2 regions of the Planococcus antarcticus DSM 14505 genome follow, and region 2 is predicted to be linked to the other one. Evidence: riboswitches for the same ligand, from Rfam matches in the RefSeq annotation. Region 2 holds a riboswitch; the other holds the start of a gene.
What was found. Region 2 has a riboswitch for preQ1 ahead of queF (preQ(1) synthase). Riboswitches for the same ligand answer to the same signal wherever they lie in the genome.
Positions count from the first base shown of each region.

Region 1 (3,417 bases), 1.1 Mb from region 2:
CGTTTATTGCCCCATACCAAGGTATGCAATTGCGGCAATACCTTGGCGTCGTTCATGATCGGGGATTGTACATGGTAATCGATTAATTGTTCATAGCGTTGCAACAAATCAGCAACCAGTTGCGTGTCGTCTGTTGTTGCTGTGTCCTCATTTCCCGTCTGGAGGAAGAACGGAACAGTTGGGTAGCGCAAGTGAAGCCTTTCTGCATAAGTAAAGTCATCCTGATCAAAAACTACAACCTTTAAACTAACGTTAGCGCTTTGCAGTTTCTCGATAAATAAATCCAGTTTGATATAATCCGTTTTCATTCCAGAACTGGGTGGTTTGGGTGACAAGGTAATATCATCGATTTCCGTCAGCCATTCCTGCCAGATAGAGGCTTGTGTTTCAACGGCAACTTTCCAGCCTTGCTGATGACATAGCTCGACCAATTCGCCGATGCCTTTATGGAGAGCAGGATTGCCGCCTGATATGGTAACGTGTGAAAACGCGGCACCGCCAGTTTGAATCAGCTCTTCAACAATCTCTTTCGGCTGCCTGGAAATGCTGGTACCTGTTCCGTCCCAGGTGAATTTTGAATCGCACCAGGAACAGGAATAATCGCATCCCGCTGTGCGCACGAACATGGTTTTTTGTCCCATGACCATGCCCTCACCTTGTATGGTCGGACCGAATATTTCCATTACAGGAATTCTCATGACAGCTCCCCCTTGCGCGGACGGAATACCACATAGCTTGTCGGCGTTTCACGGACGATGACCTGTAGGCAATGCGGCCGGTTGCTTCTCATTTCGAGGACTTGCTGAATCGACTGCCAAACCTGCTGGGCAAGAAGTTCAGTAGTCGGAAATTTATTTTTAAATTCAGGATGGTCGTTCAAGACGCTGTGGTCATATTTTTTATGAATCAATTCTTTCAATAATTTAAAATCAATTAGAAAACCGGTCGCATCAAGTTCATTGCCGCCGATGGTGATGTTGAGGTGGTACGTATGGCCGTGCATGACCTGGCATTTCCCTGCATCCTCGCTTGGAATAAAATGCGCTGCGGAAAAATGAAGGTCTTTATTGAGCTCGAATTGAAAGTCGTGAGCGGCTGTCGGATAAAATTGCTGCATCATTCAACAGCACCCGCCATTTTTTTCGACTTGTAGCGGGCAAGTCCTTCATTGCGCAATTTGCAGGCAGGGCATTCACCACAGCCGGTGCTCGGAATGCCGTTATAGCAGGTTAATGTTTTTTCCTGGACGAAATCAAGTGCGCCCAGAGTATCGGATAACTCCCATACATCGGCTTTATCGAGCCACATCAATGGGGTATGGATGATAAACTGTTTGTCCATCGCCAAATTCAATGTGACATTCAATGAGCGGATAAAGGTATCGCGACAATCGGGATAGCCGCTAAAATCCGTTTGGCTGACGCCGGTGATTAAATGCCGCGAACCGATCGCATCTGCGTAAACAGCTGCAAAAGATAGAAACAGGTGGTTTCTGCCCGGCACGAAAGTGGAAGGCAATCCGTCTTCTTCTGCTGTTATTGCAATGTCATCCCGCGTCAAGGCATTTGCAGACAATTGGTTGATTAAGCTCATATCCAATACCTTGAACGAAACGCCAAGTTCTTCGGCAATTTTTCGGGCACATTCGATTTCAGCCGAATGGCGCTGACCATAATCAAAAGTCACAGTTGCAACTTCCTTAAAGTTCATGATTGCCCAAAACAGGCAAGTGGTGCTGTCCTGTCCGCCACTGAAAACGACGACTGCTTTTTCATTCTTCATCTGAAACACTCCTTAGTTTTTTAGAGAGGGAGTTTGCGAACCTCTTTAAGCGAACAGGATTAATAATAACATATTGCAGAGCAAAAGAAGGACGTGAGCATAGGCTTGATTAATGTATACTATTTCTGAAATAGGGTATTATTGATAATAACGAAAGGGGAGATGCAATATGAAAGCGATAGTCATCGATAACTACGGCGGCAAAGAACAATTAAAAGAAAGACAAGTGGAAAAACCAGAGATTAGTGAAAACCAAGTGTTGGTTGAAATCCATGCCACTTCGATAAATCCAATTGACTGGAAATTGCGTGAAGGATATCTGAAGGACATGCTGCCGTGGGAATTTCCGATTATTTTAGGATGGGATGCAGCAGGTGTAATTGCTGAAGTCGGCACAAACATCAAGCATTTCAAAGTGGGAGACCGGGTATTCGCAAGACCCGCTACCACACGCCAGGGAACATATGCGGAATTTGTTCCAGTGGAAGAGAACCTGCTTGCCCATATGCCGGAAAGCATGACTTTTGAAGAAGGTGCGGCAATTCCGTTGGCTGGACTGACTGCCTATCAATGCCTTGTCGGCTTTGCGGAAGTAAAAAAAGGGGATAAGGTGTTGATTCACGCGGGAGCAGGGGGAGTCGGTAGCATGGCTATTCAAATCGCCAACAGTATCGGAGCCTATGTAGCGACGACGGCTAGTGATAAAAATGATGAAATGGTTAAATCCTTGGGAGCGAACCGGGTGATAAACTACCAAGAAGAGGATTTCAGCGAATTGCTGGAGAATTTCGATGCCGTACTAGACACTATGGGTGGAGAAATTTTGGACAAGAGCTTCAAAGTCCTGAAAAAAGGCGGGAAACTGATTTCAATTGCCGGCGAGCCTTCTGCTGAGAAAGCCGAGAAGCACGAAGTGAAAGCTAGCAGTTTTTGGTTGGATCCGAACGGCGAGCAATTGCAGAAGCTGGCCAATCTATTCGTATCCGGGGAAGTAAAACCTACAATCGGCCATGTTTTTGAATTTACCGAGCAGGGATTGAAGGACGCACATGAGTTGAGTGAAACCCATCATGCCCGTGGAAAAATCATCATCAAAATAAAATCTTAATAAAACATAAAAAAACCTTTCACTATTGTGAAAGGCTTTTTTATTTCGATTTAAAAGTTTTCAGGCTTACCTGATTTATCTTCTGAATAATATTCTGTCGGCGCATCGTCTTGAGATTCTTCTGTACGTACGACCAACACATCGCATTTAGCAGAACGGACAATGTGTTCAGAAACACTACCTATTAAGAAACGTTCAACAGCATTTAATCCTGTAGCTCCACAGATGATTAGGTCAGCTTCCACTTTTTGAGCTAAATCCCTTGAAATCATTGTTTTGGGAGACCCATAATCGACTACAATATTGACTTTTTCAACACCGCTAGCTAAGGCTTCTTTTTTGTATTCATCCAGCAAGTCCTCAGCGAACTTTTGAGCACGATCAGCAATCGAACGGTCGTAAGCCTCAATTGCTGCGAATGAACGGGTATCGATCACATTCACCAAATTTAATGTGGCGTTGTTTCTTTTGGCAATACCAACTGACTTTTTAAATGCCCACTCTGCTTCTTTGGAACCGTCTACTGC
Region 1 is NZ_CP016534.2:1,399,647-1,403,063, forward strand. It holds gene queE (7-carboxy-7-deazaguanine synthase QueE) at 1-698, opposite strand, end outside; gene queD (6-carboxytetrahydropterin synthase QueD) at 695-1,120, opposite strand; gene queC (7-cyano-7-deazaguanine synthase QueC) at 1,117-1,782, opposite strand; PreQ1 riboswitch class I at 1,789-1,832, opposite strand; gene BBH88_RS07045 (NADP-dependent oxidoreductase) at 1,952-2,890, shown strand; gene BBH88_RS07050 (universal stress protein) at 2,941-3,417, opposite strand, start outside.
Region 1: linked by a shared signal. The riboswitch ahead of queC (7-cyano-7-deazaguanine synthase QueC) and the one ahead of queF (preQ(1) synthase) in region 2 are both predicted to bind preQ1.

Region 2 (3,417 bases):
GATCGTAAATGAACGAACTACCCGCATGTCGCTGATAAGCCGCTAAAAAATCGTTGGCGACAGAAATTCCGTAAAGCTGAGCTAAATTGACTCGGCAATGCCCGACATCGATTCCTGCAGGCCCCCGACAAGCATTCACCCAGTCTACAATAGCGCTGATTTCGCCATTTTCAAACAGCACATTAGCTGGATGAAAATCCCGGTGAATAAAACATTCCCGAGCGTCTGGACGGCTTCCCGCTACAATATAAAAAGCGCGCATCCAGTCATTTTGCACTTTAGACCATTTTGGCTTTCCCAACAAAAACGCATCATTGTAGGAAAAGTACTCGTATGGAAAGTCTGCTGGTTCGGTTTGATGGAGTCTAGCTAAAGCTGCAGCCAAGCCCTCCAGCCAATTGTCGTCATTGACCGGTTGAAGCACTACAGATCCAGACATTTTAGTCATCAAAACTGCAGGCATTCCGCTCCTGTCACCTGTCTCATCGTATGCAATTAAATGAGGGGCCAGAAGACCAGCCTGTTCAGCCAATTGCAGACTATCTGCTTCATGCTTTGCTAAATCAGGTTCTTTCTCCAGCCAATCCGCTTTATGAAAAAGCCGAAGAACGTAAGAGTATGCGCTTCCATTTTCTTGAACAGCCAGCTCAAACAAAGTGGAAGAAGTCCCGCCTTCCAGCGGCTTGACGCTTGTTATCTCTGCTGTATCTCCAAGTTGTGTTTTTACCCATTCCACAGATTGCGCCTGCAATCCGGACCCTTCGTTTCTAGCCATCCTTGCCGCTCCTTTCTGACTACCTTTTAGCTCTAGTGTACCATGAACAAATAAGGATTCCATAATTTAGGAATGAGGCAAATAAGCTGAAAAACAGAAATTGTTCTTCTCTTAAGAGTTCTACTTCAACAGACCTCCAAACAAAAAAATTAGACCTTTGGTGAAAAATACACGGTTTCTATACAAGTTGAACTAAAGAAATAGCTTTTTCAGCTCAATGAGGGTGGGCAAACGAAGTCGCTCCAGCCGGATACTTTGAACCCACGTCCTGTGGGCCCGAAACTGGAGCTAGTTTGCGGAATATCAACATACTGGAATCACTAGTTCAACTTATGCAGCTTTTCAATTTGTGTACTGATGTGCTCAATCTTGCAATGATTGTGTACCGCCTCACCTTTGCCTATGCCTCCTTGCTGTTATTTCGCAAAAAGTGACTGATTGACAACGAATAGCAAGTCTTATACGATAGATAAGGAAAAAATAAATAACCCGGCAACGGGAGAGGTTCATAGCATTTCACCCTCTATAAAAAACTATGGATTGTCGAAATTCAGCCAAATCCACATGCGATTTGGCTTTTTCTTTTGTCCGTTTTTTATAACCCTCTTCCAAGCCGGCTATCTAAAGGAGGCCATTTTCATGGCAGGAAGAAACGAAGACACACTCGATCACTTATCATTGCTCGGCAATCAAAACACCGCGTATAAATTTGAATACGATCCAGAAATTTTGGAACCGATCGACAATCTGCACAGCCGCGATTATTTTGTGAAATTCAATTGTCCTGAATTCACTTCTCTTTGTCCACAAACCGGACAGCCAGATTTCGCTACCATATACCTGAGCTTTATTCCCGATCAAAAACTGGTAGAAAGCAAATCACTGAAGCTTTATTTATTCAGCTTCCGTAACCACGGAGATTTCCATGAAGATGTGGTTAACATCATTATGAATGATTTAATCAAATTGATGGATCCTCGTTATATTGAAGTATGGGGAAAATTCACGCCACGTGGCGGCTTGTCGATTGATCCTTATACAAACCATGGCAAACCAGGAACAAAATACGAAGAAATGGCATCGTACCGGATGATGAATCACGACATGAATCCTGAAACGATTACCAATCGATAAGGAGTTTAGCATATGTTACTTTATTTGAATGGTGCATTTGTCGGCCTCTTGATCTTGTCGAATATTTTAGCGGTCAAGTTGTTCAGCATTAGTGAGTGGGCCGTTTTGCCTGCTGCTGTCATTGTCTACGTCTTTACGTTTCCTATCACCGATACGATTGCTGAAGTATACGGCAAAGAGGCTGCAAGGCAAACCGTTACGGCTGGATTCGTCACACAGCTTTGTGCATTGGCCTTCATTTTCTTCGCCATTCACCTACCGGCTGCTCCGTTTTTTGCAGATCAGGAATCATTTGAAGCTATTTTTTCCGCAGGCTTCCGCGTCACCCTAGCGAGTCTTGTTTCTTATTTTATTAGCCAGAACCTGGATGTCACTATTTTTCATAAGCTGAAACAGCGGCATGGCGAATCTCGGTTGTGGCTGCGCAATAACGCCTCAACGATGGCCAGCCAATTGGTAGATACCAGTATTTTTATCACCATTGCTTTTTACGGCACTATGCCTACCAGTGCATTGCTCGGTATGATTGCCACCCAATACGTATTTAAGTGGTTAGTGGCTGCGGCCGATACGCCATTTGTTTATTTGCTGGTCAAGTTATGCAGACGCGAACAGCTGTCAGGCAAACAAATTTATGGACATCAAAAACCGGAAGCTCTCGAGTAGAGCTTCCGGTTTTTGTGGTTACATGAATCTATGAGAGCAACTGCTTAAACCCTTGCGCGTGCTTTTTGTACGCGTTCTTTTACGCCTACCTCAGCATTAACCAAGATCATATCCGCCACAATCGGCAAATGATCAGAAACCGATGTTTCAATAACTGCTACCTGAACGACATCCACTTCACTATCAGCTAAAATATAGTCGATCCGCGTCGCCGGCCAGAAAACTTCATCTGTCTCTTTGTTCACGTAAGTAGAAGGATATGTGTAGGCATCCCCTCTTTTCATTTTTAGGAACGCGTCTCGGAAATGCTTGTTCAACTTTTGCATGTAGGCATTAGAGGAAGAGGCATTAAAGTCTCCTGCAATGATCCGAGGAAAATGACTTTTTCCTGTAATTGCCAAAATTTCATCGACACTGACGGCTAGTTCTTCATCCTTTAAAGCCAAATGAGTATTGAACACGCTCAAGTAAATACCATCGACCTCAATGACAGTTTCTAAAATCCCTCGCTGTTCATTGTTGCCAAAAGGACAATACACCTGGGTCAGCAAATGATTATCTACATATTTGATTGGGTACTTGCTTAAAATCATATTGCCGTATTGGCGATTCGGCCGTTCCGAATCTTCAGGCGCAAAATTCATGTTGGCGCCATAAGAAGCGTACATGCCAAGCCTTTCGCTCAACCACTCCACTTGGTCAACAAACGAACTGCGGGCAGAAAAATAACGGTCAACCTCTTGCAGGGCGACGATGGTAGCACAAGAATCCTCAATAACTTCAGCGGTCTTTTCCAAATCAACTGTCCCATCCATCCCTAAACCATGAGCAATATTAAACGA
Region 2 is NZ_CP016534.2:268,588-272,004, reverse strand. It holds gene BBH88_RS01470 (phosphotransferase family protein) at 1-775, opposite strand, end outside; PreQ1 riboswitch class I at 1,271-1,318, shown strand; gene queF (preQ(1) synthase) at 1,415-1,909, shown strand; gene BBH88_RS01460 (queuosine precursor transporter) at 1,922-2,575, shown strand; gene BBH88_RS01455 (endonuclease/exonuclease/phosphatase family protein) at 2,620-3,417, opposite strand, start outside.